Regions from separate parts of the Actinomadura formosensis genome, predicted to be linked through region 2. Evidence: predicted binding sites of a transcription regulator. Region 2 holds the regulator's gene; the other holds the start of a gene.
The links. Region 2 encodes LexA, which represses DNA repair genes until DNA is damaged. Its sites were predicted from a motif close to TCGAACANNTGTTCGA; they were not measured.
Positions count from the first base shown of each region.

Region 1 (8,959 bases), 1.0 Mb from region 2:
GGGACGGTCTTCGCCCCGTTCAGCTTCTTGGCGAGGGAGTTGTAGAGGATGTCGTTGACCAGCGTCGACTTGCCCGAGCCGGACACACCGGTCACGGCGGTGAGGACGCCGAGCGGGAAGGTCACGTCCACGCCGCGGAGGTTGTTCTGCTGGGCGCCCTTGACGGTGACCTCGCGGCCCCTGGTACGGGGACGGCGGATCTGCGGGACGGCGATCTCGCGGCGTCCGTCCAGGTAGGCGCCGGTCAGCGAACGGTCCGACTTCTTCAGGTCCTCGACGGTGCCGGACACGACGATCTCGCCGCCGTGCTCGCCCGCGCGGGGGCCGATGTCGACGATCCAGTCGGCGGCGGCGATGGTGTCCTCGTCGTGCTCGACGACGATCAGCGTGTTGCCCATGTCGCGGAGCCGGAGCAGCGTCTCCAGCAGCCGGTGGTTGTCGCGCTGGTGCAGGCCGATCGACGGCTCGTCAAGCACGTAGAGGACGCCGACCAGGCCGGAGCCGATCTGCGTCGCCAGCCGGATGCGCTGCGCCTCCCCGCCGGCGAGCGTGGCGGACGCCCGGTCGAGGGTGAGGTAGTCGAGGCCGACGTCCAGCAGGAAGCCGAGGCGCGCGTTGATCTCCTTGAGGACGCGCTCGGCGATGTGCGTCTCGCGGTCGTTCAGCTCCAGCGCCAGCAGGAACTTCGCGGCCTCGCCGATCGGCAGCGCGGCGACCTCGGCGATCGACTTCCCGCCCATGGTGACGGCCAGCACGACCGGCTTGAGCCGGGCGCCCTCGCACGTCGGGCAGGGGATCTCCCGCATGTAGCCCTCGAACCGCTCCCGGCTGGAGTCGCTCTCGGACTCGGCGTGCCGCCGCTGGATGTAGGGGATCACGCCCTCGTAGGCCGTGTAGTAGGACCTCGTCCGGCCGTAGCGGTTCTTGTAGCGGACGTGGACCTGGGTCTCGTGCCCGTCCAGGACGGCCTTGCGCGCCTTGGCGGGCAGCTTGTGCCACGGGGTGTTCAGGTCGAATCCCATGGCGTCGCCCAGGGCGGACAGCAGGCGCAGGAAGTAGTCGCTCACGTGCCCGTTCGACCACGGCTGGATCGCGCCCTCGCCGAGGGTCAGCTCCGGGTCGGGGACGACGAGTTCCGGGTCGACCTCCATGCGCGTCCCGAGGCCCGTGCAGTCGGGACAGGCGCCGTAGGGCGAGTTGAACGAGAACGAGCGCGGCTCCAGCTCCTCGAACGACAGGTCGTCGTAGGGGCAGTAGAGGTGCTCGGAGTACATCCGGGTGCGGTGCTCGTCGTCTTCGGGCAGGTCGACGAAGTCGAGGACGATCGTGCCGCCCGCGAGGCCCAGTGCCGTCTCCACCGAGTCGGCGAGCCGCTGGCGCGCCGAGTCCTTCACCGAGAGCCGGTCGACCACGACGGAGATGTCGTGCTTCTCCTGCTTCTTCAGCTTGGGCGGCTCGTCCAGGCGGATCATCTGCCCGTCCACCAGGGCCCGCGAGTAGCCCTTGGCCTGCAGCTCGCGGAACAGCTCCAGGTACTCGCCCTTGCGTCCGCGGATCACCGGCGCCAGCACCTGGAACCGGGTGCCGGGCTCCAGCTCCAGCACCCGGTCGACGATCTGCTGCGGCGCCTGCCTGCTGATCGGGCGGCCGCACTCGGGGCAGTGCGGGCGCCCGATCCGCGCGTACAGAAGACGCAGGTAGTCGTAGACCTCGGTGATCGTCCCGACCGTGGAGCGCGGGTTCTTGCTGGTCGACTTCTGGTCGATCGACACCGCCGGGGACAGCCCCTCGATGAAGTCGACGTCGGGCTTGTCCATCTGCCCGAGGAACTGCCGGGCGTACGCCGACAGCGACTCCACGTACCGGCGCTGGCCCTCCGCGAAGATCGTGTCGAACGCCAGGCTGGACTTGCCGGAACCCGACAGGCCGGTGAACACGATCATGGAGTCCCGGGGGAGGTCGAGCGAGACGTCCTTCAGGTTGTGCTCGCGTGCTCCACGCACGATGAGTCGGTCATGCACGGCGTTCTTCCGGTTCCTCTTCTGGGGCGCGGCGATCTGGAGAGACGGGTCCGCCTCAAGGCTAGCCACGGGGTACGACATTCCCCCGGCTGCTTAACGGCGACGGACGCCGCCGCATTTCACGGACGCCGCCGGGACGCCCCGGGACGGCACACTCGCACCGTACACGTGTTCGAACACCCCTTGCCACCGGAACCCCCGATCCGCTCCGGCCCGGCCCGCTGCGCTGCGCCTATGACTTCTCGCGACAAGGTCCGGACGCAGCGTCACGCTCGCCATGCGAGCGCTTCCACGCGCCGAGGCCGCCGGCGTGAGCTACTCGTCGTCCAGGGCGTGGGAGAGGTAGCGGTCGGCGGAGCGGCGCACGGCGTTCTTGCCGTCGGTGTAGACGATCTTCTTCCACCAGGCGCCGTAGACGCGGTCGAACTCGTAGGGCTCCAGCAGGCGCAGCGCGCGGCGCACCGTCCGGGGACGTTCCGGGATGTAGTTCGGGTACGAGTACATGAAACTCACCCAGTCCCGGTCGTTGACGACCTGGAGGATGTCGCCGGAGAACAGGGCGCGGGCATCGCGCCAGTGCAGGACCTGGCCGCCGTCGAAGTGGACGCCCGCGTTGATCAGCGTGAGGCCGTCCGCGAGTTCGTGGGTGTCGCCCTCCCAGAAGACGACCGCGTCGTCCGGGCGGGCCACCCAGCGGCGGTCGGCCTCGTGGATGTGGACGGGCGCGTCGAACGCGTGCGCCCACTCGATCATCGTGCCGTAGTAGTGCGGGTGGCTGATCGCGATCGCCGAGATGCCGCCCAGCTCGTTCACCTGGCGGATCAGGTCGTCGTCGAGGTGCGTGATCATGTCCCACAGGACGTTGCCGGACGGGGTGCGCAGCAGCAGGGCGCGCTGGCCGATGGCGATGGACGGCTCGGTGCCGATCCCGATGACGTCCGGCCCCTCCCCGGCGACGCGGCCCCGGTGATCGGCGCGCAGCTCCTCCAGCGTCGTCCATTTCTGGCCGTCCCAGCCGACGTACTGACGCTCGTCCTCGCAGATCGGGCAGTCGGGGCGGGGCCCGGCGTACTGGACGCCGCAGGTCACGCAGATCGGAAGGTCCATGATCACCATTCTGTGGCACCGGCCCGGCGGGGTGCGACAGGATGGAGGCTCTTTTCCGGTAAGGAGGGGTCATGGACTGGCGCGACGTGATCGATGAGCTGGACGCGGGCACGGAGCGGGTCGTCGGGACGCTGGGCGGGCTCACCGAGCATGACCTGCGCGGCCCGTCGGCGCTGCCCGGGTGGAGCCGCGGGCATGTCGCCACCCATATCGCCCGTAACGCCGACTCCCTGTGGAATCTGCTCGAATGGGCACGGACCGGCGTGGAGATTCCGCAGTACCCGAGCCTGGAGAAGCGCAACGCCGACCTCGACGCGGGCGCCGGACGCAGCGGTGCCGAGCTGATCGCCGACGTGCGCGCCACGGCGGCGCGGTTCGCCGAGCAGGCACGGACGCTGCCCGAGGACGCCTGGAACACACCGGTCGAGGCGCTGACGGGGTGGCGGCATCCGGCCTGGTACACGGTGTTCCGCCGCTGGAACGAGGTCGAGGCCCACCATGTCGACCTCGCCGCCGGATACGGGGCCGCCGACTGGCCCGAATCCTACGTCCGGTGGTCGGCGGCGGCGACGCTGGCGGACATGGCGGCGCTCCCGGCGAAGCAGCTCGGTGAGCTGGCCGGATACCGGATCACCGCGACCGACTCCGGGGAGTCCGCCGACCTCGGCCGGGCACCCGGCGGGCCGGAGGCGTCCGGGTCCGGGCGGGCGCTGCTCGGCTGGCTGAGCGGCCGCACGGACGGCTCCGGCGTGAGCGTCCGCCCGGACGGCCCGCTGCCCGTACCGCCGCCCTGGCCGCACGCACCGGCGGGTTTCCAGCCGTAGCCGTTCCGTCCCGGAAAGAGCCGGTCAGTCGCGTCCCGCCAGACGCCGCAGGGCCTCGGCGGAGCGGACGACGATCGCGTTGCGCGCGACGGTCAGGCCGTCGCGGAGCGGCTCGGCGGCGAGGATCTGCGCGACCTTCCGGCGCCCCATCCCGGCCCAGCGTCCGAGGTCCTGCTGGGAGATCGGGACCTGGACGTGGAGGCCCTCCTCCGTCGCCCCGTCCGGCCGCTCCTCCTTGACCGGGGTACCGAACCGGGCCGACAGGCGCAGGAGGCGGCCGGCGAGGCGGCGTTCGGGGTCGTCGGGGAAGTGGGCGACGCGCAGCTCGTTGGCGTCGCGCAGCCGCTCGGCGAGGACGGCGGCGACCGCCCAGACCGTCCCCGGATGGGCGTCCAGGACGCCGCGGAACCGGGCGGCGGGCAGCACGAGCGCCTCCACCCGGGTCAGCGCCTCGACGTTGGCGTGCCGGCTGCCGCCGTCCGCCGCCTCCACCTCGCCGACCAGGTCGCCCGGCCCGAGGACGTCCAGGATGGCGACCTCCCCGTCCCGGTCCACCCAGATCTTCACCGCGCCCGACCGCAGCACGAAGACCTGGGACGCGCGGGTGTGCTCGCGCATCAGGAACGCGCCCGGCCTGATCACCACGGGGGCGCCGGCCCCCAGCAGCGCCTCCCGGGCGCGCGGGGGCAGCGCGTCCCAGAACCGGGTGGCCTCCATCTCGCCTCCTCACCGAACCCTGCCCGGGCCGGGGCCATGGCCCTCCTGATCACCTGTCACGGTCCAGTGAACGCGGCGCTGCGCCGATGGACTACGTCCTTTGTCACATGTCGAGTGATCTTTCCGATTCAAGCAGGTTGTCGAGGGCGCGGACGCGCCGGCCGCAGTCCGCCGCCGCGGCCCGGTCGCCGAGCGCGAGATGCGAGTCGCGCAGCAGTTCCAGGGCCTGCCGCAGCCCCCGCCGGTCGTCCATGTCGCGGCGGATGACGACCTCGGCGTTGACGTGCTCCACTGCGCGGGCATGCTTGCCGAGCAGTTGGGACGCGCGGGCCATGCTGTGCAGCGCGTGCGCCTGCTCGCGGGCGGCGCCCAGCTCGGCGGCCAGGTCGAGGGCTCGCCGGCCGGTCTCCAGCGCGTCGTCGGCACGGTCGAGGTCGAGCTGGATGGCGGCGAGGTGGGCGAGCCCGGTGGCCTCGCTGTGCCGGTCGCCGACCTGGCTCAGGTAGTGCAGCGCCTTCTGCTCCTCGGCCAGGGCCTCCTCGGGACGCCCGGCCCGGCGCAGGACGGCGGCGAGGGTGTCCAGGCCGACGCCGAGGCCGTACCAGTCGCCGCGCGACCGGCGCAGGTGCAGCGCCTGCCGCGCCGCGCGCTCGGCCTCCTCGGGCAGGCCGAGCCAGGCGTAGGTGCGGGCGAGGCTGCCGAGCGTGCCCGCCATCCCGCTCCGCGCGCCGAGCCGATGCCACAGGTCGAGGGCCTCCAGGCCGAGGACGAGCGCCTCCTGCGGGCGGCCGAGACGGCGCATCACCACCGACAGGTGCTCCAGGTCGTTGGCCTCGCCGTGCTGGTCGCCGATCTCGCGGCGGATCTCCAGCGCCCGCAGCAGGTGCTCGCGCGCCTCCCGGTACCGTCCGAGCCGCCAGTGGACGATCCCGATCTGCGCGAGCGCCTCGGACTCGCCGTGCCGGTCGCTGGTGTCGCGGTGCAGCCGCAGCGCCTCCCCGCAGTAGGTGAACGCCTCGGCGAACCTCGTGGCCTCGCACATCAGCATCCCCAGCGTGGTCAGCGCGCGCGCCTCGCCGTGCCGCGCGCCCAATGCGCGGTAGGTGCGCAGTGCCTGTTCGGCGTCCTGCTGCGCCATGTCCCGCAGGCCGAGCGCGGCGTTCATCCGGGCGAGTTCGGTGAGCGCCTGCGCGGCACCGTGCATGTCCGCGAGCTCCTGCCGGATGGACAGCGCCTCCAGCGCGTGCGTGACCGCCTCGTGCACGCTCCCCCGGCGCCGGTGCACCCCGGCCACGATCAGCAGGGTCTCGGCCACCCCCGCCTGGTCGCCGCTCTCGCGCCGGACGGCCAGCGCCTTCGCCGCGTGCTCCAGGGCCGTCTCGTAGTCGCCGACGCCCAGGTGGGCGCGGGCGAGCGCGTTGCGGCTCTTGGCCACGCCCGCGTCGTTCCCCAGCCGCTCGTGGACGTCCAAGGACCGCCGGGCATGGTCGATCGCCGTCGGGTAGCGGCCGAGGACGATGTGGACGTCCGCGAGGGTGGCCAGGGTGGCGGCCTCCCCGTACCGGTCGGGCGGGTCGACCGCCCGGAACCCGCGCCGCGCGTCCTCCCCGTACCCGATGGCCTGGACGGATCCGCCGAGCTCGAAGTGCGCCATCGCCAGGTTGTGCAGCATCACGGCGGCCGCCGCCCAGTCCTCCTCGGTGCGGGCGGCGTGCAGGCCCGCCTGCTGGACGGCGATGTTGTCCTCGCCGTAGCGGCGGAACTGCTGGAAGTCGAACAGCGCGTCGGCCAGCTCCCAGCAGGTGCGGTGCAGGCCGAGCCGCGCGGCCTGGTGGACGGCGGCGACCAGGTTGCGCCGCTCGGCCTCGAACCAGCCGAGCCCGGCCGCGCGCCGGGCGGCCGTCACCGCGCGGTCCCGGGCCTCGCCGCGGTGGACGGTGGGGCGGGGCCGCCCCGGCAGCGCGGCGCCCGCCTCGCGCGCCCCGGCGAGATATCCGGCCAGCAGGCGCCGCTGCGCCGCCTGCAGTTCCCCGTCGGAGTCCTCCCCCAGGCCGCGTTCGCGGGCGAAGTCGCGCAGCAGGTCGTGCATGCGGTAGCGGTCCGGGCCGACGTCGTGCACCAGGTACGCCTGCCGCAGGCCCTCCAGGCACTCGCGCGCCTCCTCGGCCGTCCGGTCCTGGAGGGCGGCGAGGGCCGCGGGGGTGAAGTCGGGGCCCGCGACGAGCCCGAGCCGGCGGAACGCCTCGCGCTGGTCACGGCGCAGGCTGCGGTAGGCGACGTCGAACGTCGGGTTGACGACGGCGCTGAGCCCCGGCCCGGACGTCCCGGGCGCCGCGGCCTCCCCGAGGCCCGCCCCGGCGAGGCCGGGCCCGTACGGCACGGCGTCGCGGGCGTCGCGGGCGGCCAGTTCCCGGACGGTCCCGGCGATCGACTCGCCGGGGTTCTCGGCCAGCCGCCCGGCGATGACGCCGAGCGCCAGCGGCAGGTGGCCGCACTCGCGGGCGAGCCGCACGACGGCCCGGTGCTCGTCGCGGACGCGGGCGTCCCCCGGCCCGAGGACGTTGGAGATGAGGTCGACGGCCTCCTGCGTCGCCATTTCCCGCAGTTCCAGCGTGCGGATGTCGGCGCCGTCCAGCAGGGCGGGCAGCCGCCGCCGGCTCGTCACGACCACCAGCCCGGACGTCATCGCCGCCAGCAACGGCCTGACCTGCTCGGGCTGGACGGCGTTGTCGAGGATCAGCAGCATCCGCCGGTCGCCGAGCAGCGACCGGCACTGCGCCGCGAGCTCGTCCTCGGTGCGGGGAAGCTGGTCGCCGGGCACGCCCGCCGCGCGCAGCACCTGCCCCATCGCCTCCGCCGGGGTGACGGGGCTGCGGGTCGTGCCGCGCAGGTCGGCGAACAGGACGCCGTCGGGGAACCGGTCGGCGACGCGGTGCGCCCAGTGCAGCGCGAGCGTCGTCTTGCCGACGCCCGCCATGCCCTGGACGATCACCGCGCGCGGCCACACGGACTGGCCGACCAGCAGGTCCAGCTTGCTGAGGCTCACCGCGCGCCCGGCGAAGAACGGGTTGTCGGCGGGGAGCCGCGCGGCGAGCGGCCGGCCGCCGCCCGGCGGTTGCAGGCGCACCGGCTCGCGCGCCGCGATCGCGGTCTCCCCCGCCGGCCCGGCCGGCCGCGCGGGCTCGCTCTCGGCCGCGGGCCACTCGTCCCCCCACGGGCTCGCGGCACGGCGCAGCCGCTCGATGTCGAGGACGGTCAGCGGCCGCGGCCTGCGGTCGAGGATGCCCCTGGCCCGCCACAGCCGGAACCAGCGGACCAGCGTCTCGCGGGAGATCCCGGCCCAGTTCGCCAGCTCGGCCTGGCTGAGCTTCAGCGGGATCCGCGTCTCCTGCCCGGCCCCGGGCTCGCCGAACCGGTGCACCAGCTCCAGCAGGTGGTAGGCGAGCCGCTGCGGGTGGTCGGCCGCCCGCACCGCGTGCCGGCGGCCGCCGAACGTGACGCTCTCCGAGATCGCGTGCATCATCGCCTCGGCGACCTGCGGGCTCGCCGCCAGCAGGCTGCGGAACTTGGCGCGGTCGACGCGCAGCGCCGCGACATGGTCGAGCGCGGCGACGGTGCCGCGCTGCGGGTGCCCCCACGGGCCGAGGAGGCCGACCAGGTCCCCGGCCCCGAACAGATCGATGATCGACTCGTCGCCCTCGCTGGAGTCGACGAACTCCTTGGCGATCGCGTTGCTCGCCGCGCGCGGCGACGCCTTGAACACCACGTACACGGCGGGGGCGACCGACCCCTGATGGCACAGCATCCCGCCGGGCGGGATGTCGGTGCGCCGGCCCATGGCGCGCAGCGCCTGCCGGTCGGTGGGGGCCAGCCGCTCCCAGAAGCTGCCGGGCCGGACGTCCGGTACGTGGTCGATCAATCCGGTCACCCGCCCGCCATCGCCGCCGCCAGTGTCCAGAACAGGAACAGCACCGAGGTCGCCACCGCCCACGCGACGGCCTGCCAGGACAGCTCGCCGCAGCGGTGCGCCGCCGACAGCAGCCGGCGCAGTTCCTCGTCGCGGACCCGGTCCTCCAGCGCGACCGCGGAGCCGAACGGCGTCCAGGGGACGCCCGGGTCGACGGGCGAGCCGGTGCGCCCGCGCACCTGGCCGAGCACCGCGAGCAGCGTCCGGCGGGAGCGGACCGCGTATCCGGCCGAGATCGCGAACGACCCGGCCAGCACCGGCAGCAGCGCCAGCGCGGGCAGACCGGGCCGGCCGGCCGCGAACCGGGAGACGGTCCCGGCGAG
Region 1 covers NZ_CP192011.1:4,024,328-4,033,286, forward strand. The annotation lists gene uvrA (excinuclease ABC subunit UvrA) at 1-2,021, opposite strand, end outside; gene ACQP1N_RS19410 (MBL fold metallo-hydrolase) at 2,337-3,128, opposite strand; gene ACQP1N_RS19415 (maleylpyruvate isomerase family mycothiol-dependent enzyme) at 3,200-3,952, shown strand; gene ACQP1N_RS19420 (Crp/Fnr family transcriptional regulator) at 3,977-4,669, opposite strand; gene ACQP1N_RS19425 (tetratricopeptide repeat protein) at 4,773-8,597, opposite strand; gene ACQP1N_RS19430 (hypothetical protein) at 8,594-8,959, opposite strand, start outside.
Region 1: the regulator LexA is predicted to act here: its motif matches at 2,182-2,197, upstream of uvrA (excinuclease ABC subunit UvrA).

Region 2 (8,959 bases):
GGGCGTGGTGAAAATGCGCTCGACCTTCAGCCCTTTGCGGCCCCCCTTGCCGCGCCGCGTCGGCGAGCCGCTCACCGTCTCCGTCATGGCCTTCCCCCTTCTCGGGCCCTCCCGCCGGGCCCAGCTCAGGAACAACCGCGCCGCCGCACGGGCCATGCCCGCGCGGAAGCGCCTTTACATGTGCTGGCGTGTGTTTCTGGAACCGTCCCTACCGGGACGGGCCGGGCTCCCCCGAGGAACCGGCCTTCCGCAGTGCTTCGATCTCCTTGGCGAAGTCGTCCAGCGACTCGAAGCTCCGGTAGACCGAGGCGAATCGCAGATAGGCGACCTCATCGAGTTCGCCGAGCGGCCCCAGGATCGCGAGGCCGATCTCGTGCGAGGGGATTTCCGCGGATCCGGACGACCTGATCGCCTCTTCGACCCGCTGTCCCAGCTTCGCGAGCGCATCTTCGTCCACCGGTCGGCCCTGGCAGGCCCTGCGCACACCGGCGATGATCTTTTCTCGGGAGAACGGCTCGGTGACGCCGCTGCGCTTGGCCACCATGACGAGCACATTCTCCTGCGTCGTGAATCGCTTGCCGCATTCGGCGCACGAGCGGCGGCGCCGAATCGCGGCGCCGTCGTCGGTCGAACGGCTGTCGATCACTTTGGTGTCAGGGTTGCGGCAGAACGGGCAGTGCACGCTTGATTCCTCCCCTGACGAAAACGAGTTACACCGATGTGAGTGCCATATATAGGGAACTACATCGATGTGACTACTAGATGTTGTGGTCAACCGTACGGCTCGGCACAAGGGTTCGCAACCTGATCAGGCGCCTCACGGGTCACCCCCGACACGTCCGCGCAGGTCATCTCACCGGTCCCGATTTTCCGTCCCGGCGTGTCGCGGCACGGCGTCCGCCGCGATCGCGGAACACCCGGCCGGATTCGGTGCGCGGGTCAGCCGGCGGGAAGGCGGATCTCCTGGCCGGGGTGGACGGTGGGGTCGCCGCCCAGGCCGTTGAGGTCCATGATCCGCTGGACGGCGCGCCGGGGGTCGCCGCCGGGGTCGGCGGCGGAGGCGATGTCCCAGAGGGTCTCGCCGGGTTCGACGACCACGGTTCTCGCGGGACGGGACGGGCCGTGGCGGCTCTCGCGCGAACCGGCGAAGGCACCGGGCCCGACGGTGGCCCAGAGGGCGGCGAGGGTGACGGCGGCGGCGAAGGCGACCACGACGGCGCGGCCGCGCCGGGTCAGCCGGATCGGGACGTGGTCACTGTGCGGGGAACCGGGCATCTCCGCTCCTCGACGTCGAATGAATTTTCGATCGAACGCCTGTACGATGTTCTATCAAGGGAAGGCCAGAAAAAGCGAGTGCATCTTCGAACAATTGTTTGATCATTTGGCCGGGACGCGATAGCGTTCCATGACGAGGAGTGACCGATCGAGGCGCCCGGGAGGCGACGAGCGATGAGCAAGGTCCGGCAGCTGCCCGACGGGCCGATGGACGAGACGGGCCTGACCCAGCGGCAGCGCATGGTGCTGGAGGTGATCCGCGACTCGGTGCAGCGCCGGGGGTATCCGCCGTCGATGCGCGAGATCGGCGAGGCCGTGGGGCTGACCAGTACCTCCAGCGTGTCCCACCAGCTCAGGTCGCTTCAGCGCAAGGGCTTCCTGCGGCGCGATCCCAACCGGCCGCGCGCGGTCGAGGTCCGGGTGCCGGGCGCGACGCCGGTGCGCACGGACGAGGAGCCCTACGACACCGCCACGGGCCGGCCGGCCGCGGCACGGCCCGCGCCCGCGTACGTGCCGCTCGTCGGCCGGATCGCCGCCGGTGGGCCGATCCTCGCCGAGGAGGCCGTCGAGGACGTGTTCACGCTGCCGAAGCAGCTCGTCGGCGAGGGCACCCACTTCCTGCTGAAGGTCACCGGCGACTCGATGATCGACGCCGCGATCGCGGACGGCGACTGGGTGGTCGTGCGGCAGCAGCCGGTGGCCGAGCAGGGCGACATCGTGGCCGCCATGATCGACGGCGAGGCCACGGTGAAGACGTTCAAGCGCCGCGACGACGGCCACATCTGGCTGATGCCGCAGAACCCGGCCTACGAGCCGATCGCCGGCGACGAGGCCTCGGTCCTCGGCCGGGTCGTGGCGGTCCTCCGCAAGATGTGACACGCCCGCCGAAACGGCCGCCGGACGGTTCCGGCGGCCGTTTCGGCGTGCCCGGTCAGCGCTTGGGAACGATGTTGACGATCTTGGGTGCACGGACGATGATCTTGAGAATCTCGGCGCCGCCCAGGGCGTCCCGAATCTTGGCCGAGGCCAGGGCCTTGCGCTCCAGCTCTTCGTCGGCGATGCCGGGCGCGACCTCCAGCCGGTCGCGGACCTTGCCGGCGATCTGGACGACACAGGTGACCGACTCCTCCACCAGCAGCGCCGGGTCGGCGGACGGCCAGCCCGCGCGGATCACCGGTGCGGTGCGTCCCAGCAGTTCCCACGCCTCGTCGGCGGTGTAGGGCGCGAACAGCGACAGCAGGACCGCGATCGTTTCGGCGGCCTCCCGGACGGCCGGGTCGGCCGGGCCGGGGCCGGAGTCGATGGCCTTGCGGGTCGCGGTGACCAGTTCCATGATCCGCGCGATCGCCACATTGAACCGCTCCGTCTCGACCAGCGTGGTGACCTCGTCGATGGTGCGGGCGGTGGCGCGGCGCAGCGCCGTGTCACCGGATGCGGAGTCGGCGCCCGGCGCCGAGGAGACCTCGGTCGCGATGCGGTGCACGCGGGACAGGAACTTCGCCATGCCGTGCGGCGACACGTCCGCCCAGTCGATGTCGTCCTCGGGCGGGCCGGAGAACAGGATCGCCAGCCTGACGACGTCCACCCCGAACTCGGCGATCTGCTCGCCCAGGTCGACGCCGTTGCCCAGCGACTTCGACATCGCCTTGCCCTGGTTGATCACCTGGCCCTGGTTCAGCAGCCGGCGGAACGGCTCGGTGAACTCGACCATGCCCATGTCGTACAGGACCTTGGTGAAGAACCGGCTGTACAGCAGGTGCAGGATGGCGTGCTCGACACCGCCGGTGTACTGGTCGACCGGCATCCACCGGCGGACCTGCTCGACGTCGAACGGGCCGCCCTCGTAGCCGGGCGAGCAGTACCGGAAGTAGTACCAGGACGAGTCGACGAACGTGTCCATGGTGTCGGTGTCGCGGGTGGCGGCGCCGCCGCACTTGGGGCACTCGACGTTCACCCAGTCGGCCGCGGCGGCCAGCGGCGAGGTGCCCTTGGGCGCCAGGTCGGCGCCGCGCAGCCCCTCGGGCAGCGTCACCGGCAGCTGCTCGTCGGGGACGGGGACCTCCCCGCACGCCTCGCAGTGGACGACCGGGATCGGGCAGCCCCAGAACCGCTGCCGGGACACCAGCCAGTCGCGCAGCCGGAAGTTCACCGACGCGCGGCCGGTGCCGCGCCCCTCCAGGATCTCGATGATGCGGGCGATGCCGTCGGCCTTGGTCAGCCCGTCGATCGGCCCGGAGTTGACGATCGCGCCGTCGCCGGGGGTGGCGACGCCGGTCTCGGCCGGGTCGGCCAGCCCGGTCTCGACGACGACGCGGACGGGCAGGCCGAACTTCAGCGCGAAGTCCAGGTCGCGCTGGTCGTGCGCCGGGACCGCCATGATCGCGCCGTGCCCGTACTCGGCCAGCACGTAGTCGGAGGCCCAGACGGGCAGCCGCTCGCCGTTGACCGGGTTGACCGCGTAGCGGCCCAGGAACACGCCGGTCTTCTCCCGCTCGGTCGACAGGCGCTCGATCTCGCTTTCGCGGGAGACCTCCTCGCGGTACGCCTCGAACGCGGTCCGCTGGTCGGGGTGGCAGATCTCCTCGGCCAGCGGGGCGTCGGCGGCGACGACCATGAACGTCGCGCCGTACAGGGTGTCGGGGCGGGTGGTGTAGACGGTGACGGGCTCGTCGCGTCCTTCGATGACGAAGTCGACGTCGGCGCCGGTGGAGCGGCCGATCCAGTTGCGCTGCATCAGCAGGACGCGCTCGGGCCACCTGCCCTCCAGCTGCTCCATGTCGTCCAGCAGCCGGTCCGCATAGTCGGTGATCTTGAAGTACCACTGGGTCAGCACGCGCTTTTCGACCAGCGCGCCGCAGCGTTCGCAGTGCCCGCCGACGACCTGCTCGTTGGCCAGGACGGTCTGGTCCTTCGGGCACCAGTTGACGTGGCCGCCCTTGCGGTAGGCCAGGCCCCGCTCGTAGAAGCGCAGGAACAGCCACTGCGTCCACTTGTAGTACTCGGGGTCGGAGGTGTGCAGGCGGCGCGACCAGTCGAACGACGGCGCGTACCGCTGGAACGAGGACGCCTGCGTCTCGATGTTGGCGTAGGTCCATTCGGCGGGGTGCGAGTCGCGCTTGATGGCGGCGTTCTCGGCGGGCAGGCCGAAGGAGTCCCAGCCGATGGGGTGCAGGACGTTGTAGCCGCGCTGGAACCAGTAGCGCGCCGGGACGTCCCCGATGGCGAACGCCTCCGCGTGCCCCATGTGCAGGTCACCGCTGGGGTAGGGGAACATGTCCAGCGCGTAGCGCCGCTCGGCGGTGGTGTCCTTCTCGTCGGCCGCGAACGGGTCGAGCTCCGCCCAGCGGGCCTGCCACTTGTCCTGAACCGCCCGTGGATCGTATTGCTCGTCGCTGCTCACGCTTACAGACTCCGGTTCCTAGCTGCAGGGTCGTAGGCCGTCCGCCGACATGAAACGGCCCCTCGCACAGGAGGGGCCACCACGCTGACGTCAGTGCGTCAACGTGGTCCTTCGAGGAGCAGCCTGGCTGACATACATCAAGAGTAGCGCAACCGCAAGCCCGGTCGCGGGGATTCAGCGGCCGGAGTCCTGGCGCGCCAGGGACACGACGCCGGTCACCTGGACGCGGGTGAGTTCGAGGTCGGCGCCGACGGCGGAGAGCGTCTCCTCCTCCGACACGGTGAGCGGACCGTCGATGAGGGCGATCTCGGCCGCCGCGCGCAGGATGCTCTCGCGCGCCTCGGGGGCGAGGGCGGAGGCGGCGCGGCCCATCTCGGCGCGGACCTCGTCGAAGGGACGGCTGAGGTCGGCGGTCAGCCCGGCATCGTCGTAGCCGCCGTCGCCCGCCTGCCGGACGACGGCGACGGCGCGGGACCGGGCGGCGGCGTTGGTGTAGTCGCCGGAGCGCAGCACCTGGGCGATGGCCATGCGCAGCAGCATCGCGGGCATGTGGGCGAGCTGCGCGGTGGTCGGCACGTTCAGGACACCGGTTTCCCAGCGCCCGTGGCAGGTGTCGCACTCGATGAACTCCCCGCCCGTCTTGTTCAGCGGAATGACGGGGACGAAGAACAGGGTGAAGAAGTTGCGCCCCTGCCGGCGCCGGTAGTCGCGGTCGCCGCCGCAGCTCGGGCAGTGGAAGACTCCCCTGGTCAGAGTGAAGAACACCACCCGCCAACCGAAGATGATCAAGATCGCGCACCCCTTTTTCCGTGAGGCGGCACATCGTAGCGGTCCCCGCCGACGGAAATCCGCCCGGACGTGCGTAAACTCGGCGGTAACTAACCGGCCGGTCACCTTTCCGCGCGAGGAGTGCCATGCTCAACCTGTCCGTGCTGCTGGAGGACGCCGCCAGGGAGACGCCCGAACGTGACGCCGTCGTGTTCGGCGATCTCCGGCTCTCCTACGCGTTCATCGACTCGGTCGCGAACCAGGTCGCGAACCTGCTGCGGTCGCGCGGCATCGGGCCGGGCGACAAGGTGGCGCTGTCCAGCCCGAACCTCCCGTACTTCCCGATGGTGTACTTCGGCGCGCTCAAGGCGGGCGCGGTCATCGTCCCGCTGAACGTCCTGCTCAAGCCGCGGGAGATCGCCTATCACCTGGGCAACTCCGAGGCGAAGGCGTTCTTCTGCTTCGAGGGCACGCCCGAGCTGCCGCTCGGCGAGATGGGGCACGCCGGGTTCGAGCGGGCGGACGGCTGCGAGCACTTCTTCCTGCTGCCCGCCAACCCCGCGGCGACCGAGTCGCCGATCGAGGGCGCGGAGCTGTTCTGGGCCGCGCTCGCCGGCCATCCGGGCACATTCGACACCGCGCGGACCGGGCCGGACGACACCGCCGTCATCATCTACACCAGCGGGACGACCGGGCAGCCGAAGGGCGCCGAGCTCACGCACAGCAACCTGCTGTCGAACACCATGGTGGACGACACGCTCTTCTACCGGACGCTGCACGACACGTCGCTGGTGACGCTGCCGCTGTTCCACATCTTCGGGCAGACGTGCGTGATGAACGTCGGTTTCTACCGCCGGGCGACGCTCGTCATGCAGCCGCGGTTCGACGCCGGGCAGGCCGTCGAGCTGATGGTCAAGGAGAAGGTGAACATCTTCGCGGGCGTCCCCACGATGTACTGGGGGCTGCTGACCGACGACACGTCCGCCGAGGACATCGCGGCCATCCAGGAGAACCTGCGCGTCGCGGTGTCGGGCGGCTCGGCGCTGCCGATGGAGGTCCTCAAGGGGATCAAGCAGAAGTTCGGCGTGGACATCCTGGAGGGCTACGGCCTGTCGGAGACCTCGCCGGTCGCGTCGTTCAACCGTCCGGACCGTCCGACCAGGCCCGGGTCGATCGGCCTGCCGATCTGGGGCGTCGAGATGAAGCTGATCGACGACGGCTGGAAGGAGATCGAGGGCGAGGGGCCCGGGGAGATCGCCATCCGCGGGCACAACATCATGAAGGGCTACTACAGGCGGCCCGAGGCGACCGAGACCGCGATCAAGGACGGCTGGTTCCGCACCGGTGATGTGGCCCGCCGCGACGAGGACGGCTACTACTACATCATCGACCGTTCCAAGGACATGATCATCCGGGGCGGCTACAACGTGTACCCGCGGGAGCTCGAAGAGGTTCTGATGACCCACCCGGAGGTGTCGCTGGCCGCGGTCGTGGGCGTCCCGCACCCCTCGCACGGCGAGGAGATCAAGGCGTACGTGATCCGGACGCCGGGCGCCACCGTCACCGAGGACGAGCTGATCGCGTGGGGCAAGGAGCAGTTCGCCAACTACAAGTACCCGCGGATCGTGGAGTTCCGGGACGAGCTGCCGATGACCGCCACCGGCAAGATCCTCAAGCGCGAGCTGCGCTGACCCGCCGCCGGACCGGTGGCCTCGGCCGACGCCGAGGCCACCGGCGAGGCCGGCCGGGAGGTCAGAACGTGTAGGGCAGGCGCTTGATCCCGTTGATGAAGCTGGACTCCAGCCGGTCGGGGTCGCCGGCGGCGCGGATGCCGGGAGTGCGGTGCAGCAGTTCGCGGAACATCACGGTGATCTCGCGCCTCGCCAGGTGCGCGCCGAGGCAGAAGTGCGGCCCGGGGCCGCCGAACCCGACGTGGGGGTTCGGGTCGCGCAGGATGTCGAACTTCTCCGGGTGGGTGAAGACGGACTCGTCGCGGTTGCCCGACCAGTAGTACAGGAGGAGCTTGTCGCCCTCCTTGATCTCGTGGTCGTTCAGCGTGGTGTCGCGCGTCGCGGTGCGGCGCATCCAGATGACCGGCGAGACGTACCGGACGATCTCCTCGACCGCGCCGGGCATGCGGTTCTCGAAGTCCCCGGTGAGCAGGGCCCGCTGGTCGGGGTGGCGGGTGAACAGGTCGAGGCCGTGCGCGATGGCGTTGCGGGTGGTCTCGTTGCCGGCGACGACCAGCAGGATGAAGAACGAGCCGAGTTCCTGGTCGCTGAGCGACTCGCCGTCGATGTTGGCGTTCACCAGCGCGGACGTCAGGTCGTCGGTGGGGTTCTCACGGCGCCGCCGGCCGAGGTCCTCGACCAGGCCCTTGAGGGTCTCGCCCGCACCGAGCAGCGCCATCGCGTGTTCCTCGGCGCTGCCGGAGGGGACGAATTCGGCGTCGTTGCCCGCGAGGATGACGTTGGTGGCGTCCAGGACGGTCTGGTAGTGCTCCTCGGCGATGCCCATCATGTCGCAGATGATCTTCAGCGGGAGCCGCGCGGCGACGTCCGCGACGAAGTCGCCGGTGCCGCCGCCCGCCGCCATGTTCTCGACGATCTGCGCGGCGACGGCCTCGACCCGGTCCTCGAACCGCTGGATCATCCGCGGTGAGAACGCCCGGGACACGATGCGCCGGATCTTGGCGTGCCGGGGGTCGTCCATGCTGATCATCGAGCCGAAGTACTCGTGCATGTCGCCGGGCATGTCCGGGATGCTGATGGCGCCCTTGCCGGAGCAGAAGTCCTGCGGGCGGCGGGACGCCTCGACGATGTCGGCGTGCCTGGTCAGCGCGTAGTAGCCGGGGCCCTGCGGCACGATGACGATGTCGGGTTCCTCGAAGCGGATCAGCTCCGGGTGCCGGCGCAGGGCCTTGAACGCCTCGTGCCGGTACTCGTGCGGCCGCCGCCAGAACTCCCAGTCCGTCAGGTTGATGTCCTCGACCTTGAGCACGCGCCCACCACCTCGTCACATTCCGAACCTAATTCGGTTTACAGGCAGCCTCTCAAAGTAAAGTCGCCGGCGCACACCGATCGAAGGGGTGACCCACCTCACATTAACGGCGCCGGGCCCGGGACGACGCCCCCCGCGACGCCCCCAGGCCCGGCCGTCCGGTCAGAGCCGGCCCCACGCCTCCGTGAGCACCGACCGGAGGATCTGCTCGATCTCGTCGAAGTGGCCCTGGTCGCACACGAGCGGCGGCGCCAGCTGGACGACGGGGTCGCCGCGGTCGTCCGCGCGGCAGTACAGGCCCGCCTCGTAGAGCGCCTTGTCGAGGAAGCCGCGCAGCAGCCGCTCGCACTCGTCGTCGTTGAACGTCTCCCGCGTGTCCTTGTCCTTCACCAGCTCGATGCCGTAGAAGAAGCCGTCACCGCGGACGTCCCCCACGATCGGCAGGTCGAGCAGCCGCTCCAGCGTGCCCCGGAACGCGTCCCGGTTGCGCATGACGTGGCCGTTGAGGTCCTCGCG
Region 2 covers NZ_CP192011.1:5,050,268-5,059,226, forward strand. The annotation lists gene ACQP1N_RS23835 (vitamin B12-dependent ribonucleotide reductase) at 1-87, opposite strand, end outside; gene nrdR (transcriptional regulator NrdR) at 209-682, opposite strand; gene ACQP1N_RS23845 (LysM peptidoglycan-binding domain-containing protein) at 940-1,275, opposite strand; gene lexA (transcriptional repressor LexA) at 1,450-2,151, shown strand; gene leuS (leucine--tRNA ligase) at 2,207-4,675, opposite strand; gene ACQP1N_RS23860 (hypothetical protein) at 4,850-5,464, opposite strand; gene ACQP1N_RS23865 (long-chain-fatty-acid--CoA ligase) at 5,590-7,134, shown strand; gene ACQP1N_RS23870 (cytochrome P450) at 7,196-8,443, opposite strand; gene ACQP1N_RS23875 (aspartate aminotransferase family protein) at 8,606-8,959, opposite strand, start outside.